3 regions of the Methylotuvimicrobium sp. KM1 genome follow, and region 3 is predicted to be linked to each of the others. Evidence: riboswitches for the same ligand, from Rfam matches in the RefSeq annotation. Region 3 holds a riboswitch; each other region holds the start of a gene.

Region 1 (7,575 bases), 150 kb from region 3:
GGCTCAGGCTCATAAAAACGGACCTAAATTGGGTCTGGCAACTAAGGCTGCGTTTAAGGTGCCGACTCTGCGAAATATTGAGTTAACCGGACCTTACATGCACAACGGTAGTATGGCAACGTTGAAAGAGGTTGTGGAGTTTTATGCTAGGGGCGGTAACTTCGACAACCCTCAATTGCACGGTTTGCAAGTTGCGCTTCCTTTGGCTAACAATGTCCAGGCCCGAGAAGATCTGATTGCGTTATTGAAAACATTTACCGACGAAAGAGTGCGATACGAACAAGCTCCGTTTGATCATCCCGAGATCATGATTCCAAATGGTCATGTCGGGGATAGGGATTTTGTTACGGCTGGGCATCCATTACATGCTGAATGGGCCAAGGATGAGTTTCTGGTAATTCCGGCGGTCGGTGCCAACGGTTCAATTGAGCCGCTCCTTCCGTTTGAAGCGTTGCTCGACGATTAATGTGGGTAGGGCGGTATTGTTCTTCGGTTAGGGCAATGCCGCTGCTAATGAATTTTATGTATTGAGTTTTATGCTCATAGAGTTTTGGATGTTTAGAAATGAAATCGATTAAAAGTTTATCAATCTTATCAATTGCTTCTTTCTTTCTTATGGCGAATGCGTCAACCGCTCATGCGGTTAGCAGTTTTGAGAGTAGCGCTACGCTTACCTATACTATCAATAGTATTGTCAATCTCGACAATCCGGGCGATCTTACCGGTTTGACGGTCAACGGATCGTTTGAATTGGAAGATTCCCAAACTTACACGGAATATACGGGCAATGGAACAAGTTCAATTAATCATTCCGATAGTTACTATGGCCCGGTCGAGGGTAATGTATTTTCCAAAACATTTTCATTGAGCGGCTCCGTCGGTAATGGTGATGTAACCTCGAATTATTTGGTTTTCTTCGACTTGGAGTTTATCAATGCTTCGAATGATAGCTTCGCTATCGATGTCGATTTTGCTTATGACCTGTCGGTTAATACGGTTGGCGAAGATGTATTTGCTGAAATGTTCCTGGATTATGGGGAAGAATTGACTAATGAGTATTTTTTTGAGGATCTTTCCGTGTTTGAAACAGGGACCGATCAATTGACGGGGTCGCATAAGTTTTTATTTACGCTTGGAGCATTTGAAGACCAGTTGATTTTGGCGGATGTTAATCAATTCGGAACAGCATCTGCCGTTCCGTTACCGGCCGCTATTTGGTTGTTCGGTTCTGCATTGTTCGGGTTAGTTGCTAACGGTCTCAGAAAACAAGCCGATTGTTAGTATCTATCGCTTTTCCTCGTTCCCACGCTCCTGCGCTCATCGTTATACACAAATATGGGTACATTTGCTAAACAGAGGTCATCGTATACCTGGGAACGGTGTTGTTTGATAAATCTGCGGATATTGAACATCAGTGGCTTCGAAATCGCGATCTGGGGATCGCTCCCACAGAGCATTCGGCCCCTTGTGGGAGCGACGCCTTCGTCGCGATTTCGAAGCCGGGTACGTTAATCAACAATAAAGGGTATCGAGGTCACATTCGCCAAGCTGGCAAGACGGTATCTACGACTTATGTATAACGGCGAGCGCTCCTGCGTGAGAATGCATACCGATCTTGGCTCGGCTTAAGGAGTGGTTTCCTGCGGGGGTGTGAGAAACTGGAAGTCAGGTAAGCTTGCCGTCCATGGCAGCTGGATTCCGCCACAAATCCGTATGGAACGGATTTGCATTTACCCGAAGGGCTCCAGGCAGGATAGCCCGGAGTGAATCCCTGGAGGAATGACGCGTTATTACCTCTATATAAACCCCAACCCGCTTCGGAAGTAATTAATGACAGGCGGATTCCGGACTTATACGGTTTCTTTTTCGGCTGAAAGAGACCAAACCGATTAAACCACTGCCCAGTAACCAGGCTGCTGCGGGAATTGGCACCGGTGATGCGCTAATGGTTAACTGATAATTTTCTACAGGACCGAAATTTTGTCCATTGACCACATTACCACCTAAATAGATCGAATAAATTTGCCCAGCTAATGCGGTAAAGGTGATATCTCCGGAATCGGAATGTGTTTCATAAATAACGTTGTTCGTTCCGTGAGGGTTGTTCTCTTTGGCAGGGTCTTCATAGGCGCCGGATATATAGCCGATATTCCATGCGGCATGACGGCTATAGCCGGCCGTTCCATCATCCATTCCTTTAAATACGCTTATTCCGAAGTTATTGATCAAAGGGCCTAACGATTCAGGGCTAAGAGTGATCACGGCGGTTACATGAGATTTCAATAATCCGTAATCCGTGTGATGCGCCCAACCTTGCGTAAACCCCGGGTTAGACTCGTTAACGGGCCAGGAGCCCCAGGCGCCGTCAGCGGTATCTATATCAACGTTAGCGCCGTAAACCGAAAGGGCATGTGCCTGTGAAACCTCATGGCTTTCATTGGCTGAGTGAATGGCTACCGCCCAGTTCATCGCCTGTTTACCGACATAGCCGAATGGGCTTTCGCCGCCCGTTGTGCCGACCCAAGGGACCTGTGCGCCGGAATTTCCGGAACCGTCTACTCGGGTCCATCCATCGGTACCGGATGAGGCTATGTAAGTGTTGTACATAACATGAGCAGAGGCATTCGGCATGGCGCCAACAGTCATTGCTGCGCTGGTAACGGCCATAGCAACTGCTTTAGCTAATGGTTTTTTTTTCATCGATTGAACTCCTTGTTTAGTTAAATATTTTTGCATTTTAAATTTCGGTAACGTTTTCATAGGCCGCTGTCGAAACATAATGCGCAAAGGTATGTTTTAGTAAGATTGGTTGTATTGTTTCCGGCCCTTGTAGGGAGGGGCTGCCAAGTGGTTCTGGGTAAATACGCATCTTTTTGAGGTCTTTCATTTGATTATCGGGGTAACGATTTGTCTAAAGGCTTATACCAAGATGCATAGGTATTTAAGGGACATTCAATAAATGTGAGGCTTACCTTAAGTCGCTCGAGATTGTATCCTCTGCCGAAATTAACTACCGTTAGTTAAAAAGCAAAAAAAATGCCATCTTTACCATTTAGGCTGCTCTAAATAGGATTAATTCTTTTTACGAGTCATTATAATAGTGCGGCTCTATCTTATTGATTTATATTAGCTATACGCAGGTCGTTTTGGAGGGTATTCCGGTTAAGTAGTCCCTTGCTTAAATTTAGCGAGAGACTGGTTGATCGATAGGGTAGGCTTGGTTGTCGATAGGTGATATGACTCAATGTACTGTGTCATATCACACATAAACCAACTTGATTAAAGATAGGCTTCAGCCAAAATCGAAACGGCATTGATGATTAGGGATTAATTCTGGCGTTATTCTCGTAAGGTATCCAAATATAAAACAAAAGAACAAAAAAGGGGGCTGGGGGGGCTGCAGGATAAACGCATTAAAATAGAATATAAAATCAAATGGTTATAATGCGTAGTGTTTTTAGTAATTTCATAGTAGTTATTAGTGCCACAAAATAAAAACTAACAAATAAAATGTTCTGCAAGCTTAGGTTGAATAGTCATAACATATTGATATGGCATTTATTTTAATGCGTTTACCCTGAGGCAGGTTAGTTTTTTCTTCTTTACATCAATTACTTCGCATTTGCGTAATGAAAGGTTTATTAAGCGCATTATCCGAGTAATTTAGCCGCTCTCCTCATTTTTAAAAATATCAGTGCCGCAAGCAAGATCGGGAAAGTGAAACATCGATAGGAGAGTGTGTGATATCACGCACTTTTGTGTCTAGTCACGTGTTTTTAACATGGTTATCGGGGGTTTGATTATCGAAGCCGCAACTGCAAACCGTAAACCTAAAGCGTTTCGGCTGGCTTTTAAATAATAAAAAGCTAGCTAAAACAAAGTAATAAAAACGCATCAAAGTTCGTTTCGACTTAAGTCTAGGAAAATTTATCTTCATATGCAGTGTGGCTCGTATTTTGCTTAACTTAAAAAGTTGCATTTTTGTAGCTATGGTAAGTTGCCACACTCGTCGCAAGGCGGGGTCGGAAAGCCGCGGGTCTGATTCAGACAGCCGGGTTGCCTCCTAGGAGCTTTAGGGAGAGCAGGAAAGCATATCGATAATGGGGTTATCGATACGGCCGTCCCGCAAAACAAGCTCGCTAAACTGGAGTTGTTTATTTCGGCGGACAGCCTAAAAACATCAGACAATTCCAAAATTTAACGACAACTTAAATCTACCACACCCGGTTAAAAAAAACGTGATGTGGTTTGGGAAATTAAATAATGAATATATCTGTACAATCTGTGTTCAAGTCTACATTGGTCGTAGCGGCTTTGGCATTGACTAGCGGCGCCGCGATGGCAGCCGGCGCTGTCAATCCCAATGGGTCTGGTCAAGGTAATTCGTTCTGGGTCGGCGGCAATGTGATTTCAAGTGCAGGCGGCTCTATTGCAACCAACGCCTTTACAACTAGCGTAAATGGTTACGCGAGTAACGCTGCATTGGGTAATGCTGCATGGGCTCATGCAGGTAACAAATGGTTTACATTTTATTTGACAGAATCCGCAACAACTACGGTTTCCGTTACAGCAGTCAATGCTGGTGATATGTCGCCGGGCTTTACGGTGTGGCGGACTGATGGTGAGTTTGACGGTGGGACAGGTGGGACCGGTGAAGTGCCTGGTATCGCTAGCGGTCCACAAGGTGTTCCGCATTCTTTCAATCAAGTCGGAGCGATTGGAACTTACGGAACCTATTGGATGACCGATGACAGTATTACGACTCCAGCTTATGGTGTTGACAACAAAACAGTCGGCAACAGTGCTAACGGAGCATTAGAAACAATGGGGTACGCGAATTCAGGTCCCGCTTCCGGGACAACAGCCTGGGGCGCGGAGTTGCAAATTGGCGCTTATGACGGCAATGGTTTGGTGAGTGGTTCTATTGTAGCGGGCGAGTCTGCCAGTTTGATGTTAAATGATCTGGCTGCAGGTTGGTATGCGATCTATGTAGGGGGCGCTGATGGTGCATTGGGTGGTTCGCCGATGACTATGGCCGTATCCAGTGTTCCGGTACCAGCAGCTGTTTGGTTGTTCGGCACTGCATTGGTCGGTTTGATAGGAGGCGCACGAAGAAAAGCTCAAGCATAAAGAGAAGTTTCAAGGAGATATCGAAGCGCACGGAAGCGCAATTTACTTTGGCTATGTTTGCGATTGACTGAGCTTGGATTGAATATAAGGTTGCTAAAGAAATCTACTTTTTAAGCATGACTGGTCAAGATTAAATTTTTTTAAAATCAAAATAATGAAGGATTTTAATAAATGAACCTTCGGAGTTGATAGATGACAAGTTTTCGTCATGTTTATTTTTATGTTTTGGGGTTGGTTGCTTTAATGATAAGCCATTCTGTCTCTGCGACAGGCGTAGGTCCCATGCCGATTAGTCTCAAGCATTTGCAAGTGCCTGAAGTACCGGGCTTACTGGATGGTGCCGAGCCAATTGTAGTTAACAAAAATGCAGCCATCGCGCTTGGAAAAGCATTGTTTTGGGATACGAATGTCGGAAGTGATGGAATGGCTTGCGGTTCATGCCATTTTCACGCCGGTGCCGATCGTCGTGTCAAAAATCAATTGAATCCGGGGGCTAAGTCCAAACTATTAGAAGAACAAGCATTCGATCTGTCATCATCCAATGATGAAATGGGGCCCAATTATACTCTTAGTCGCCGCGATTTCCCTTTTCATCGCCGATTCAATCCTTTGAGTCATGCATCACCGGTATCATTTAATTCTGACGATGTGGTTTCGTCATCAGGGACTTTTAGTGGCGAATTTATCAATACCAGTCGAACAGGTAATGCAAATGATGCATGTGACCGCGATGCGGACCCGGTTTTTCATGTCAATGGAACCAATACCCGTAGAGTCGAACCCCGCAATACGCCAACTGTGATTAATTCGGTTTTCAATCATCGAAATTTTTGGGATGGACGCGCAAATAATGTTTTCAATGGAAGTAGTTCATGGGGAGATCGTGATCCTGATGCAGGTGTTTGGGTAAAAATCAATACTCGCAATGTTGCCAAACAAAGGTTACATTTAATCAATTCTTCGTTGGCATCACTGGCAGTGGTTCCTCCCCTTAGCGATACGGAAATGGGCTGTAGAAACCGAACGATGATGGATGTCGGAAGGAAATTGTTAGCGCGTCGGCCTTTAGAAAGTCAAAAAGTCCATTGGAACGACAGTGTTTTGGGTGGTCTGAGTTTTAGTAAACCCGGTAATTTAAAAAATGGGCTGAATACAACGTATTCGAATTTAATTAAACAGTCTTTTAACAATAAATATTGGTCATATACTCGGCGAGGCAAATTTGGCGGTCCTTCTGGTGAATTGCCTTATGATCAGATGGAAGCGAATTTCGCAATGTTTTTTGGATTGGCCCTGCAGCTTTATCAATCCACGTTGATTTCGGATGAATCGCCTTTTGATCTAAGTGCTAGAGATAGCAATCAACAACCTATTGATTTGACCGCCTCCGAGCGAAGAGGCTTGGATTTGTTTAGAGAAAGCGAATGCAATCTCTGTCATATAGGTCCAAACTTTACCGCGGCGGCAATAAATTCGAATGCTGAGTTGAATAAAGCGCATCCTGAAGTGTTCGGAGACGTTGCGTTTCATATGAGCGCATCAAAAAATGTTGTTAATCGTATTCTGATTACCACTTCTGCAGCATTTTTCGATAGTGGATTTGCTTCAACGGGCGTTGCCGAAGAAAATAGTGATGTCGGTGTCGGCGGTGTTGATATATTCGGACACCCATTATCGTTCAGTTTGCAGTATATGCAGCATTTGGCCGGAAACGAAGAAGCAGTCGTTGATAATGTAGTTAAATTAAGCCGCGCATGTGACTTTCAATTGCCGCTTGCGATGAACTCTATTCCCCCTTATCTAACCAGTCTTTTTACACCGCTCGATGGTGTGGTACCGCAACCGCAATCGACTGAGGATTGTTTTCTTCCGTTGGCACATGCTTATTTACCATCTCCAGAAGCAGCTCAAGCCGAATTAAGTAAAACGGATACTGTAAAAATGGTTGCCGCTGTAAAGGGAGCATTTAAAATTCCTAGCCTTCATAATGTTGAATTGACGGGCCCATATATGCATAACGGCAGCATGGCAGCTTTGGAAGAAGTGATCGAATTTTATACGCGTGGAGGTAACTTTCATCATCACGCCAAACAAATCGACAAAGTATTTCCACTCGCGAATCTCCAGTTTTCCGAGCAAAATCGTGCTGATCTCGTTGCTTTCTTAAAAACATTGACCGATGACCGGGTTAGGTATGAAAAAGCTCCGTTCGATCATCCCGAGATAAAAATACCGCACGGTCATGTCGGCGATAATTTCGCAGTCAACGACGGGCACACCTTGTCGCCCAATTTAGCGCAAGATGAGTTTTTACTGATCGAAGCGGTAGGGGCAGAAGGCAACATGTCGCCGCTATTACCGTTCGAAAATTATTTGGCTCCATAAATGCGAATTAAGATCTCATGAAAGAGCGATGAAACTGTCTTACGCCGAAAATCTTGGAAA
Region 2 (7,575 bases), 1.2 Mb from region 3:
ATATCGGCGTGATTCTCAACGATGTTTTTCAATTAAAATTGGCTCAGGCCGGAAAAGATACCGGACGTTTTTTTCTTAATACGACCTTAGGCTTGGGAGGCTTTTTCGACGTAGCAAGTGAAGTCGATTTGCCTAAGAATATTGAAGACTTTGATCAAACTCTTGGCTACTGGGGTGTTCCAACCGGCCCATATTTGGTGCTGCCATTCATCGGGCCCGGTTCTCCGCGAGGTGTAGCCGGCCTGGTTGGCGATGCCTTGATGGATCCGTTAACTTATACGATGTTTGCCGGAGCAGCGGTTAGCGCAGCAAGTACAGCGGCCAATGCGGTAGAGGGTGTCGACAAGCGTGCTGGTTTGTTGTCTTCGGAGAAGATTTTAGATGAAGCCGCAGTCGATCGTTACGAATTCATCAAGACCGCTTATTTTCAACGTCGTGAATATTTGATTAATGACGGAGTCATGTTGCTGGACGATCATGATGATTTGTTCGATGATCTGGATGGCTACTTTGACGATGAAGACACCAGTCATCACTTGCAATTGGACAGCCCTGCCGATCAATAGTGCGACAGGCGGATTAAAGTCATATAAGCAGGCTATGTTTGAGATCTCCTTTGCTAGCTAAATTTCGTCGTCTGGGCGCCTGTCAAAGTCACAGTACCTAATAACCAAGATGTTAAATCATAGACTCATGGAATTTAGGTGCTGGGTGAATGCTGATTTTGCATAACGCCAAGGGTGGTGTGTAGTAAAAGGCTCTTAGGCGATGATGTTGGGGGGCTGCCATAATAAGGCGCCAACTTAAGGAAAAGCGCGTCATTCCGCCAGGGATTGGCGGAATCCAGGGCCAGGGATGGCAATGCTTAGCTTCACACTTATGTAACCTGAATATCGGCAATCCAGCCGATATGACGAATAAAGCCACAAATACACCATATTATAGGCACTAAGTTAGCGCTTATGGGGGATGCTGCTCGGCAATTGCCGAGCAGCAAAAAGCAAATAATTCATTCGGCATTATTCCCGTCTATCTTTTAGTCTTTCGTATACGCCACCAGGCTGCCAGTACACTGCCGATGATCGAATGAAAACTCGCCGAAATGGCAGAGGGAATCGGTGCAAGGGCCATTTGTGCAAAGCTGGATTGAGCAAGTACCGCGCCTAAGCCGGAGTTTTGCATGCCCACCTCAATTGAAATTGTGCGGGATGCGTTTTCTTCAAGCTTCATCAAGCGAGCCATTGCATAGCCGATTGTAAATCCGCCTAGATGCAATAAGGCAACCGCGCTCAACAAAGGTAAAGCCGAATCCTTTATCGTGCCTGCATTCGCGCCAATGATGCTTGCGCAAATCAATGCGATGACCATCACTGAAACGAGCGGTGCGACAGGTGTTACAGCCTGAACCAGGCGCGGCGTATAACGATTTAGCAACATACCCGACAAAACCGGCAGAATCACCACTTGTAGAGTATTGAAAAATAAGCTCCAAGCATCCACCGGAACATAGGCACCGGCTAGCCAGTGAGTCAATAGCGGCGTCATGACAACGGCGGCGAATGTGGAGCACATCGTCATCAATACCGATAGCGCGACATCGGCATGAGCAATGTAGCTAACCACGTTTGATGCGGTACCGCCGGGGCAGCATGCCACCAGTATCAGGCCGACCGCCAATTGCGGATTGAGCGAAAATCCATAAGCTATGGCCCATCCCAAAAGAGGCATCACGGCAAATTGAGCAACGACGCCGATTAAAACCGGTCGAGTCGTGCGCGTTACCCGTCGAAAATCCTCGAAGCTAAGCGTAATACCCATGCCGATCATGATAATAGCCAAGCCCCAAACGATCATCGGACCGCTGAACCAAGTAAACCAAGCAGGAAAAAATAATGCTAAACCGCTACAGGTGATGACCCAAAAAGGAAAAAGATTGGCGAGCAAATTAAGTAAGCGAAGCACGTCGTTTTAAACCGAATAAATGATAGGCGACAAGTATACTTCAAATGGGCGTATTTGCTGTTGCTCAACCCTGAGTTTGTCTATAGAGAGAACTATTGAATTTAGCACCGTAGGGTGCGCATCACGCACCTTTCCACGGTTCCAAGCCGACAAGATTTCCCGGCCCAGGTGCGCGATGCGCACCCTACGCCTGGCGCTTTATAACCTATGATCACCAATCCCTCATGCCTAAATCTAAATTGCGATAGAGAGAACTATTGAATTTAGGCCAAGCGCTTATCTGAGTTAAGGTCAAAATAAGACTTCTTGTGTAATCTTTTGCTGACAAAAACTCGCCTAAAAGAAATTTCTTTCTTAGGCGATTTGATCTATGCACTGTCGGCCATTGCGCCTAATTAAAGATGAACGAATGGCTAAAACTCAAAAAGTTTTTGTGGGGGAGGTCGAAATGGGCAACGCAAAAGTGCTTACTAATTCACTGAACCGATATTAACAATAACAAGATGATTTTTCTAAATAATTTTTTGCCAAGCAAATCACATCAATTTTTTCTGAAATTTATACACTGTAACTCAACCGGAACGAAAAAAGCTTTCAAAGGGCTTTTAGACGCTCCAGTCAATCGAAAATCATAAAAGGGCAAAACCATCGAAAGGTGGCGACGCAAAGTTTCCAGTCTAACGGAGTTATTCCTATGACAGTGGGATTGCTAAATTGGCATAGCGCAAACATTACGCCAATTTATATTCAGCTTCAAGGAACTCCTTCGGACCTTTATTTTAAATAAGGAGTGGGGTCATGAGCTCTAACAGCCGAAGAAGTCAAAAAAATCAAAACACATTTAATTCAACTCAGCTTTCCAAAGCCGTAGCGGCGGTATTGCTTGCCGGTGTGTTGGGCGGTACAGCCGGACCAACCTACGCAGCCCCCGACAAGCCTTGGAAAGAAGGCCAAATTTTGGTCAAACCGAAAGCCGGATTATCGGACAGAGAATTCGACAAAATTCTGAAACGCAATAAAGGCCAAAAAAAAGAGATAATCGGTAACATCGGAGTGCATGTTATCTCTGTACCACCACAAGCCGAGCAAGCCGTTATTCGAGCATTATCCAAAAATCCTCATGTCGAATTCGCAGAGCTCGATATGGCGGTCGAACTCAGCTTGACGACGCCCAACGATCCGCGTTACGGCAACCAATGGCATTTGCCCAAAATTCAAGCACCAACCTCTTGGAGCTCAACAAAAGCTGACAACACCGTGATTGCTATTTTGGATACCGGTGTCGATAGCGCGCACTCTGACTTATCCAGCAAAATGCTGCCCGGTTGGAATGCGGTCGACGGCAGCACCAACAGTTCTGATGTACATGGACACGGCACGGCGGTAGCGGGTACGGCAGCTGCCACAACCGATAACGCTAACGGCGTTGCCGGCGTCGCTTGGAATGCGCAAATATTGCCGGTGCGCATTACCAACAGTAGTGATGGTTGGGCTTATTGGAGCGATATTGCTCGTGGCTTGAACTGGGCGGCCGATCAAGGTGCTGACGTCGCGAACATCAGTTACGGCGTTTCCAACAGTTCTGCGGTAACCAATGCCGCACAATACATGCGCAGCAAAGGTGGCCTGGTTGTTGTTGCGGCCGGTAACGACGGCGTCGATCCTGGATTTAAAGATAATGTTCATATGATCAGCGTTTCGGCTACGACTAGCTCCGATGCCAAGGCTTCTTGGTCGAATTATGGCGAGTTCATCGATGTTGCGGCGCCGGGCGCATCGATTCAAACCACTACGCGCGGCGGCGGCTATGGAAGTTGGAACGGCACATCGTTTTCGTCACCAGTGGCTGCAGGCGTGGTTGCCCTGATTCAGGGCGCGAATCCAACACTAACGCCCGATGAAGTCGAGCAAATCTTGAAATCCTCGGCCGATAAAATCGCTGGCGATATCCACCCATACTATGGTCACGGCCGCATCAATGCCGCCGTAGCGGTTGAAATGGCGCAAAGCATGGTGAATGTCACTGTCGATAACGAGGCGCCTTCAGTCAATATTTTCTCGCCAACGGGGGGAAATACCGTCAGCGGATTGGTTGAAGTCGAGGTCAATGCCACCGATAATGTCGGTGTGAGCGAAGTGACGCTCTATGCCAATGGTTTCTATGTCGGTACCGATACGACCGCACCTTACCAATTTAGCTGGGATTCCAATCAAGTCGCAGATGGCTCCGTAACCTTGAGCGCAACCGCAATCGATGCGGTGGGTAATGACGGGGTTTCAAATGATGTTAATGTAACGGTCAAAAATACGATTGAAGAAGTCGTTGATGAGCCTATCGAAGAAGTGATTGAAGATATGGCGGCTCCAACCGTAGCAATCAGTAATCTAGCCGACGGTAGCCGAGTATCACGAGTAGTTAAAATAAATGTTTCGGCGGAAGACGACGTTGCGGTTGCCAATATCCGGTTGTTCATTAACGGCAGGATGGTAAGTTCAGTAGATGGCGGTAGTTTATCCCACAATTGGAATACCAATAGAGAAAGCCGAGGTACCTATATCATCGAAGCGATCGCGACCGATACTTCGAATAAAACCTCCAAACATACCGTTACAGTTTTCAAATAAGCAAAACTAAAATCTGCAATCCAAAAAACGCCGGCGTCAGTCGGCGTTTTTTTTAGCAGGATTTTTATAAAGTTCTGTATGCAGTCGTAGGGTACGTATCGCGTACCTTTTTGGCTTGGTAATTAACTGCTTCGGAATATTGCGAAAAAGTGCGCGGTGCGTGCTCTAAAATCTTTATGTTTCGTAATTGGCTAGTTTTTTCATCTTTTCATCTATTAATGCGGATATAGTCTTTTTTACGAGGTTTTTTTATAAGCTGAATTCAAGTAACTATTCAATCCTCCGGCAATTATCGTTCCCACGCTCTGCGCTCGCCGTTATACACAAGTATCCGTAAACTTGCTAAACAGAGTTCGTCGTATACCTGGAGACGGTGCTGTTTGATAAATCTGCGGATATTGAACATCAGTGGCTTCGAAATCGCGACGAAGGCGTCGCTCCCACAAGAGGGGGGCGGATGCTCTGTGGGAGCGATCCCCAGATCGCGATTTCGAAGTCGGGAACGTTGGGCGACAAAAAATGGTATCGAAGCCTCATTAGCTAAGATTGCAAAACAGTAATTTTTGACTTATGTATAACGATGAGCGCTCTGCGTGGGAATACCTGAGTACCGCTCCAGCATGGGGACGATAAGGGGTGTGAATCATTACGAATCCAATAGTCAACCTTTAGCCTGAAAAAAGCATTTCACAATGAAGATCATAAGGAATGAGACGTCAACTTAATAACTTCTTATTCGTTTGTATAGAACTTTCGTTCATCCAAGAGGTTAGCAAGAATATTTAGGCAATCTCTTGAATGGTTCAGGTGCTTCATGGCTAGGCTGTCGAATTTAGGATCAATAGTGTGGATGGACGAGTCAAAAAGTAAAAAAACGCCGGCAATTGCCGGCGTTTTTTTTCGAAGGTGATTCTAAGTTATTAGGCTTTGGTCGTTTTGCGAAATTTTGTGGCGCCAAAACCCACTAGTCCGATGCCCATCAATAAGATCAGATGGGGTTCTGGGACTTGGCCGCCTCCTGGGCCTCCGCCGCCGTTAGGAGGCGTTGAGGTTGCGTTTTGATACCAAAGAGTCATGTTAGAAAGGCTTGGGTTATCGCCTTGTCCTGGACCGGCAAAAGTAATTTCCCATGCTCCAGAGCCATTGCCATTGGATGTAAAAGTCAAATCTTCAAACAAATATGAAGCAGAACCATTAGCTGCTTTTAAATTAGCGACTACATCCATCTTTAAATCGTATCCAGGCTCATCAACTTTTTCCCATGCAAGTAACCAAGTGCCACTATTGCTAGCGAACGTTGATGCAGATAAGGTGAATTCAATGCCTAGTACCGTGCCTTCAATATCACCGCTTGTACCGGATTCGTCTTTCGCAAACTGTGTCCAGCCGGTATCCGCCCAAACTGTATCGCTTGTTGGATTGCCGCCAGGGCCTGCGCTCGTGTCAATGAAGCCGTAGCAATCATTAGCATTGTTTCCCTTGAAAGTCACATCCTCGACCGATAAGCCATCTAGGTGAGTGTCAGGCGCTGTATAAGCGGAGCATAACGTTGCAGCCTGACTGCCGCCAGCAAATAATGCAGCAGCTAAAGCAAATGCCGCTATCGCCGGTCTGTTAATTTTTGTTTCTATTGTCTTCATGATGCCCACCACTATAGAAAAACTTTAGTAATATTTATATGTTTGTAAGCTAAATTTATGCCATTTTAAAAAATATTAAATAATTCATTAGGTTGTTCGGTTTATATTAAGCAAAGTGCTTATTTTTCGGGAGGAGTGTAAATTTTTCTGACAATATCTGACGAATAGGTTTAGTGCGTAAAATTTGGAGGATGATTTAATTTGAGCGGGATCTTGTTGATTCAAAGAGGTTGTCGTGTATTTGGCGAAAAATGTGAATCACCTCACAATCTAAAGTGCTCCTATACTAAGATTGGTAAAGATTTTCTCATTTGGCTCGATCGTAATGGATTGGATGAGCTGTATGTTTATAGTAATAAAATAAATCATATAAATAACAATGATCTAGGTGTATTTGAGCTTTGAGCAAAAGATCGTGAAAAACGCATTTCGAAACAATGTAAAATTTACTGACACTGATTCAGGATTTTTTCCTCTTCTCAAGGCGGCGCGATAGTAAACGAAAGATTAGTTGAGATCTGCTTTCTTTATACAATGCGAAGCTAAGAAACCCTTAACGCTGTACATTTTTTGTAATCGCCGTTATTTTTGTCAAAGTGTTGCGTTAACCCCTCGCAGACCTGAATAAATTAAGGTATAAACCATGAAGTACAAAGTATTAGCATTGCCCAAAAAAGCGGCCTTCGCCATTATTGTTGGCCTGATGAGTGGACTCAGCCAAGCAGCAAAATATGATCCACAAAGTCAGGATCTTTGGGCTCCGTTAGAGGACGAACTAAAAATCGATTCCACTTATGATGAAGACTTCATTACTTTTTTCGAATCGGCGCCTGAAACAGATCAGCAGACTCTCGAGCAAAACCATCAGCTTGTATTGGAATTGATCAAACAAAAAAAACTCGATGAGGCGCAGGCCAAGCTCAAAGGCCTGCTCAAGCAGTTCCCGAATGAAGCCGAGTATCATAATTTACAAGCACTGATAAAAACCCTTCAAAAAGATCAAAAAGCCGCAGTCGTAAGCTTTCAAGAGGCTCTTAACTTAAATCCCCGCAATCTAAGCGCACTGCAAGGTCTAGCTTTGTTTGCGCTTGAAAATAATGAGTTAAAAGTGGCTCAAGAGTATATCGATACAGCGCTGGCAGCTCATCCGAAAGCGGCTGTTCCGTATATTTTGAAGGCGAACCTTGCTTATCGGCAGAATGATCTCGTCGAAGTTGAAAATATTTTATCGACCGCGTTGAAACAGGCACAGAGCAATAAAGAGCAGGTGCTTTTGGTCGTCAATAATCTGATCAAGCTCTACGAGCTCAAGCAAGAGCCATTAAAAGTACTTGAGTTAATGCAAGGA
Region 3 (7,575 bases):
CGATGGAATCGTTGGAACCACACAGTTATTGATGCCTGCGCCGAGGTCATGGGTATACGGCCAGATTGGCGCATTTTCATTCAGGACGCCGGTAAAGCTCGCATCGGTTGCAAATGGAATCGCCGGCGCCAAATATCCCGACTTACCGAACGGATAGTTCGATTTGACATTCAAAATACTGGCAACAACCGAAGGTTCGCTTGCTTCCGTACGCATCTGTTCGATAATGACTTTAATATCGCCTACCGGTGGTTGTGGACCGCAAGTCGCAAAATGTTCGCCTTCGCAAGCCGGTAATTTGTTGACACCGGGTTTCAACCATTGGTAAGTCATCTCGACTACATCAAAATATTTACCGTTGAAGGCATTAGCCAATGTTGGAGCTACATTGTCGATTCTGACAAATTTATACGGCCATGCTTGATCGGCATTTTTTTCTAGACTTTGTGTACCTAAGGCCCAAGCTTTTGTGGTCGGTGTAAAAAAGCCTGTGTTAGCGCCCGTGTTGTTGATGCCCAATTCATAATCGTTCAAACACAATTCGACATCGCCGGAACCCGAGTTTTGGACTACGATAGGACCGCTTGAGATATTTGAAGACTGCATTGGCTCAGAGGCCCCCGAAACGCATGGGTTATGCAGGAATTTCGCATATTGTTGCGCACCGGTACCGGAACCGTTGACCCGTTTGCAATAGCGGACGAACTTCGAGCCGCGAGTGGCCGGCAAAGGCGTAACGCCCGGATATTGCGTCAACGGAATGCCGTCGATTTTAAAATCGTCCCATGTTTTGACTGTGCCGCTTATCAACGACGCAACTTGTTGTTTAGTCAAACTTGGGATACATTCTTCGCGGGCATATTCGCCGATCGTACAATCGTTAGGCAATAAGCCTTCGCCTCTTTGCGCGGTTTGCAGCGCGTCATATAAAGCATTATTGACCGGAACGCCGAATATCAACGCAGCTACCGAAACGCTATCCAGATCTTCTGCACTTTCCGGATTGACAGGATTGAAACCGGCCGGAGTATTAACGCCTCTAAACATCTTGGCGTCCACGTCCGAGATACCGATATCGGAATAACGCAATTCCAAATCGCCCGGATTGCTGATGCTGCATAAATAGCGGTTCGGGTCGGTATCTGTCGGCGACAATGTGCAATTATTGTTAAAGATATTCATCGCTTCCAAGCGCTGTTGATCGATCAGCGGATTGACGCCTTGGGCGGAACCGCCGGCGGAACGTTTGACAAACAACACTTTTTGGCTAGCCGATAAACCGTCGACTTTATCCGGACTCAAGGTACAGAAAAAGGCACGGTAACGATTCCCCGGATTCGGACCATCGTTGAAGTAGCTATGCAAAGTACCCGCATCACACAAGCTGGTGAACAGGGAGGTGATAGAGTTATCCATTGCAGTAGCACCCGACATGTTGATTCGCAAATCGGGTACATCGCTTGGCGTCCACGCCGAAGCCGTGCCGGAAAAACCGGCAATCAAAGCCGCGCCCAAGGCGGCCGTTACGATATTTTTTTTCATGACCATTCTCTCTGTTAGGTATGAGTGTGAATAAATGCTCCCGGACCTTTACCCGGGCATGTTTGAACGACTTTCTTATGCTTTACGACGTTTAGCAGCGATCAAGCCCATCAGACCCGTGCCGAAAAACCATACCGCCGCTGGAACCGGAACCGGCGCGAAATTCAATGAAGCGCTGCCATTTTCAATCGAAAAGTTCCAATCGCCGAGGTAAACCGCCTTCTGCGTCAACTCGAACGTATCGGGATCCATGTCGAAGCCCCACAACCAAAAACCGGTCGATTCGCCAGCTTCAGACGAAAGATTACCTGAATAAGAATTAGCAATATTGGAACCCCAAGTTGTCGGGAAATAACCGCTTTGCCCTGGTGCCGAATAGGAATCCAAATTACCCGCTTTATCGGCGATTTGTTGATTGGTGCCGGTCAATTCGCCCGATCTTGCATTCAATTGATCGATATGTTGATCAATTTTTGTTGATGAATTGGAAAAACGGTCGAAAACGTCGACAGCAATTTCATTTTTGGATGTCATTAAAATGCCCAAATAATTCAAGCTATCGAAATCGACGAATGAATTGTGAGCCGAGGCAATGTTATAGATTACTCTATCCCCTGGCGAGGTTGCCGCCATAAACTGGCTGAATGCATCGCTGTTGATCGAGTGATTCATTGCTTGCGGATTATCCAAAAAATCGGCGTGCCGTATGCCTAAATCCAGTGCATAGGAAATTTGCGCATCCGGATTGTAAACACTCAGAAACAGCTCCGAACCTTGTGGATCGTTTTCAAAACCGGTTAATTTAACCCCGGCGATCCTCGCTTGAGCACCTGTCGCAACCATCGCCATTGCCGCGACCGCTAGAGATTTACCTAATAAATTCATAATAACTATCCTCGTAAAGTCTGTTAACAAAAACCAAACCGGGGTACATGGCCATTCCTAGTAAATGGTCGCGGCCCGGCTATCTCTTGATACTTGATAAGAGACCCGCAGCTTTCCGTCCCCGCCTCGCGGCGGGTTTGGCAACATCTTCACACCCGGCATATCCGGCTAAAACCGGAAACTGCCTATTCCTTGTTAAATCGCTGGCAATCAGTACCGCCCATGTTATGATTGCCTTCGCCGGCCCCACTCCCCCTCGCCGGATCCACTCCGCATCCGCAAAGTTTCAACTTGCGCATATTTTTTCATAGTCATTAGTTCAAAAGTTTTACAGGTTCGTTAAATTTTCGTGAAACGTATTACGTTTTAAACAACTAACACCTTTAATACGCCGACTGTTTTGAATTGTCGCATTTCTGTCATATTTTTCGTTTATGTTTAAAAGGTTCGGCTTGATACGCATATCCATATATCCAAAAACCCATAACCCTAAAAAGATCATTTGAGACTTCACCAAGCCGGTGAAGGTGTTGTAGACCCTTCATGCTTCGACTTGGCTCGGCACGAACGGTCTACAACACATGCCAACTGCTCTTTCTAGGATAACAATACATATACTTCGCGCGGTCACATTTACGGTTTTCTGACGCGCTCTTTTGTCCGATAGCGGCGTTGCGAAAACAGTTACATAGCTTAGCTTAACGCCTGTTTTCGCGCCTTGCTCTCGAACAAAATAGCATTGCCATAAAAGCCGCAAACATGACCGCGCGAAGTATAACTTGCCGTTTTCAAGCCGTTCCGTTAGTCAATCCGAAATATTTTTGAATTAGGTATAAGAAATTGAGCGAACTGAAACACATCATTTCACTGCGTATCGAGAATAGTATTCGTAACGCGGTTCAAGCCACCGCTTCGCGGTTTTATGTACGGGAGTCAGATATTTACCGTTTTGCGATCAACTACATGCTAAAGCGCTTTAAGTGCCTGCATGAAGACGACTTTAGCGGCAGCGATTTGCTACCCCTAATGCTGGACATTCGCGAGGAATTAATTGGCAGCTTATCTTTAAAAAAACATCAGCTCTTCAACATCCTAAACGGCAACAATGTTCACCCGGATAAGTTTGTCGCAATGTCCGATATTGAGTTGCTCTTGACGCCGCAACACTTATTAAAACAACGCTTGCAAAAAATCGACGATAGTCCTCAATCCGATGTCGATACCGAAACCTGGCTGAAGCAATATTTACTTGAGAAATATCAATCGCCGTCGTTTCAGGATAGTTCCGACACGCAAACCCAATCATCGAATTGAAGCCATACCTAAATCATGAATTCGTCGCTCATGGGTTTATGAAAGCTTCCGATCGTTTTGCGCTAACTACTATTTGGAACTAAGCTAATAGCGCCGTAGGGTGCGCATCGCGCACCTTTCCACGGTGCCGAACCGACAAGAGTCCGACCCAGGTGCGCGATGCGCACCCTACACCTAGGCTTAATAGCCTATGAACACCAACAATTTCAAAAATATTTTGAGTTTAAAAAACGGGAAACAGCAATTAACTACTAAAGCGAAAATAGCCATATCTAAAACATAAATTCGTAATCGATTGATCATCCATACTTACGATCGCTTTGCACAAAGCTATAACCCTTAAAAGAGTGGTTAAGAGTCTCAAACTACCGTTCGCCCTGAGCCCTTCGGCTACGCTCAGGAGATCCCTGTCGAAAGGTGAAGGGTAGTTTGAGGCTTCACCAAGCTGGTGTAAGTGTTGTAGACCCTTCATGCTTCGACTTGGCTCAGCACGAACGGTCTACAACACACATCAACTGCTCTATTTAGGATAACTACTATTTGGAACTAAACTAACAGTAACTTTTAGATTCTTCGAGAATTCCATGGATGCTCTATCGGCCATTAACCGCATTTTTCTTAGCCCAATCGACGGTCAGCCCCAAGATGATGAATTATTAGTCGATAAGCTTAGAGATTGGGCTATACGCTTCGCCGATTGCAATTATTTACATCCTTGCCTAATTGACGGGCAGCGGTCCTTAGTCTGCGCCAACCAACTTAGTTTAAAAAATCCTAAAGCCTATCAAGCTCTAATCGAGATTACGCGGCGTCATGATATTTTTCTGAAGGAGGATGCCAGAACATTAAGTTCGGCAACGCTTTATGCCGATCGGCGGCAACAATCGGCGGTTATTCTCGCTTTGTGTCTCGGCATTCTCATCGCGACAACCGATACGCGAGCCGAACAGGTCGCCGGCCGGCAGGTGACTGCTGAAATCACTTCGCAACTTATCAAACCGTCAAATCGATTGAATACGGTTAGAATCCAAAAAGGAAACCACTCGATCGTTCGTTTGGTCCGCTCTGCTCCGCCCAAAACCATGCCCATTCAATCCGTCCATGACGCACATTTAAACGTTAAGCCGGATCCGCATGCTCATGTTCGAATCAGCCGTTTACTGCAGCAAGCATACATTCGCGAACCCGGTGACCCGCCGACTATTCGCGCCGATCTCGATAAGATGGCCCGGTATTATGCAAGCTATCCTGAAGCCATCGGTCTATTAAAATTACTGGAAGATAAAGAGTTAAAACTTCGTTATCGAAAATATACTTGGCAAACACAAGCCCATGGCAACCAACTGACCGTAACGTCGGCAACGATATTTTTCGATCCGCGCATCGGCGCAAGGCTATGGCTGCATCGCGATTGCAAAAACCACCCGGCTTGCCATATTTCTCCCGCGGACGCACTTTTACACGAGCTGTTGCATGCCAAAATCATGCTACACGACACCGACCGCTTCATCGAAAGCGGCGGAATGAAACCCACGCTTTATTTATTCGACCACGAACACGACGTCATCAAAATGGAAGCGACGCTGTTCGATGCAATGAACCGTACCGACGGTATGTCCCGGCCTTTGCGCAATCGACACACAGGAAGACTGATCAAAGTCGAATGTTCGATTTGCTTGCCGGAAATTTCATTCGTTGCCTCGGCCGATTGACTGTCTCGGCAATGCGTCCTTTTTAATTTACAACAGCCCCATCCATAGTTGGTTCGTAAATTAACTTCCTATAATTCAACTTGTCTTGACTATGCTTGTATAGGCTCCAGTTATCCTTATACAGGCTCCGCTCTACTTTACACTACCGTTTCAACCTAATCCCAACGCTAAACATTCATGAATTCCGGTTTGATTTTGACGGCTATAATTAGCCTTTTTTCCTCAAGTGTTTTAGGACAAGTCCATAATGAAGAAAGGATTTATCGCGATGCACTCGATGCCGCTCGTAGCGGCCGGACTCAACAGGCATTGGAGCAACTTCAAATTCTACGAACCGAACATCCGAGAACGCTCCGCTATCTTTACGATTATGTTCAAATTTTGTCGTGGACCGACCAATACGAAAAAGTCATCGAGCTTAGCCGTTCCATCGATTTAGATGCCGCCCCAATCTATGTCATCGAGTCCGTTGCAAGCTCAGCCAGAAATTCAGGCGACTTCAAACAGTCGGAAATGCTTTATCGTTCAGTCCTCGAAAAATTTCCCGACCGCTTTGAGTCCAAGCTCGGTCTTGGGTTAACGTTGAAACAAAGCGGCGATCATGAGCGGGCCATTAGTTATTTAACCGAGCTTTCCGAAGCTTTTCCCGAACGACTCGATATTTTGATCTTTTTAGCTCAGATCCATGAAACCCGGAATAAATTTTCGAATGCCGCTAATCTCTATCGAAAAATATTGGCCATTCAACCGGATCGAGCGGATATACAAAGAAATCTGGCATTCGCTCTGCAAGCAAGCGGTCAATACGAAGACGCACTAACGACGGCCCGACACTATAAAGACGCTTTTTCCGACGAAGAGTGGGCCGGCTTCCGCTGGGATTATGCAGCCGCGCTGATTAGAAAAAGTGCCGGTATTCCAAGTGGCGAGCCCAACCGTTATCAACAAATGGATAAGGCTATTTCAGCCGTAGAAGCCAATATCGAATCGATCGCAGGGCTTGAATTGTCCGAACCGCAAATTTGGCTCGACAGAGCCAATTTCGATTTGATGGTCGCTTTGCGCAACCGCAACAAAATGCCGGAGGTTATCGCATTATTCGAACGACTCAAGGAACAAGGTATTGAAATTCCTTCCTATAGTCGAATCGCCGCTGCCGATGCTTATCTTTATACCAGGCAGCCTAAACGGGCCCGCGACCTTTATCTTTCGATCATTGAAGATTCGCCAACTAATCGCAATGCCCGAGCCTCGTTGATCTATGCTTATCTGGAATCGGAACAATTTAATCAGGCCATTGAGCTAGCGGACCGGCTCAATGAAGAACAACCGGAAATCCTCGAATTTAAAGACGAGCTCGGTCATTCCCGTGTTCGGGATAATCCCGACAAAATTTATCCCGAGATGACAGCCGCCCTAATGAGGGCTTACGCGGATAAACTCTATCAAGGCCAAAGCCGAATGGAAGATTTGTACCGGCGCGCGCTCTATAATCCCGATATAGAAGCAAAATTAGCCGACATTTATTACTTTCGAGGTTGGCCGCGTAAAGCACTGCGGCTAATTGAACCGGCACTGGAACGATCGCCGGATCACTTAGGATTGCGAGTCGTGCAAACCAAGGTTTTGCATGAATTAAGAAACTACCCGGCGGAAGAACAAAGCGTACAAGAACTTTACGACACCTTCCCGGACGATACCGGGGTACAACGGCAGGCGCGATTATGGAATATACATAACGGCTGGGAATTCAAAATGTTCACCGGCGGCGGAGTTAGCGATAACCAAACCAACGATGTCGGCAACCCTAACATCGGCACGGAAGACATGAGTCTCGAATCTTATTTATATTCCAGTCCGATTGCGCATCATTATCGAGTCTATATCCATAACGCCTGGAAAATGGGTTTATTTCCGCAACCCGAAGGCCGCGGATATTTGAATACGCATGGATTGGGTCTGGAATTCGCCGGAACTAATGTTTTAGCCACCGGCGAAGTCCATTACGATAATTTCGCAAAGAATGCGGTCGGCGTCGGACTCGGTTTAGCTTACGATTTTGACGATCATTGGCGTATTTCCACCTATTTGGACAGTCTCAACAATCGAATCTCTTTACGCG

What was found. A riboswitch is a leader RNA that binds a small molecule or an ion and turns the genes downstream of it on or off. The one in region 3 is predicted to bind cyclic di-GMP.
Region 1: another riboswitch for cyclic di-GMP. It lies ahead of ACINK7_RS15940 (hypothetical protein); the one in region 3 lies ahead of ACINK7_RS15285 (hypothetical protein).
Region 2: another riboswitch for cyclic di-GMP. It lies ahead of ACINK7_RS20705 (S8 family serine peptidase); the one in region 3 lies ahead of ACINK7_RS15285 (hypothetical protein).

The regions. Positions count from the first base shown of each region.
Region 1 is NZ_CP173170.1:3,712,335-3,719,909, reverse strand. Features, by position in the region: gene ACINK7_RS15960 (cytochrome-c peroxidase) at 1-466, shown strand, start outside; gene ACINK7_RS15955 (hypothetical protein) at 616-1,281, shown strand; gene ACINK7_RS15950 (VPLPA-CTERM sorting domain-containing protein) at 1,828-2,700, opposite strand; gene ACINK7_RS15945 (hypothetical protein) at 2,738-2,887, opposite strand; cyclic di-GMP riboswitch class I at 3,990-4,064, shown strand; gene ACINK7_RS15940 (hypothetical protein) at 4,264-5,130, shown strand; partial or broken gene ACINK7_RS15935 (cytochrome-c peroxidase) at 5,905-7,515, shown strand.
Region 2 is NZ_CP173170.1:4,751,033-4,758,607, reverse strand. Features, by position in the region: gene ACINK7_RS20715 (VacJ family lipoprotein) at 1-566, shown strand, start outside; gene ACINK7_RS20710 (bile acid:sodium symporter family protein) at 1,030-1,962, opposite strand; cyclic di-GMP riboswitch class I at 2,591-2,676, shown strand; gene ACINK7_RS20705 (S8 family serine peptidase) at 2,761-4,587, shown strand; gene ACINK7_RS20700 (PEP-CTERM sorting domain-containing protein) at 5,508-6,227, opposite strand; gene ACINK7_RS20695 (tetratricopeptide repeat protein) at 6,871-7,575, shown strand, end outside.
Region 3 is NZ_CP173170.1:3,566,318-3,573,892, forward strand. Features, by position in the region: gene ACINK7_RS15280 (hypothetical protein) at 1-1,542, opposite strand, end outside; gene ACINK7_RS15285 (hypothetical protein) at 1,618-2,427, opposite strand; cyclic di-GMP riboswitch class I at 2,494-2,579, opposite strand; gene ACINK7_RS15290 (hypothetical protein) at 3,268-3,741, shown strand; gene ACINK7_RS15295 (hypothetical protein) at 4,326-5,453, shown strand; gene pgaA (poly-beta-1,6 N-acetyl-D-glucosamine export porin PgaA) at 5,631-7,575, shown strand, end outside.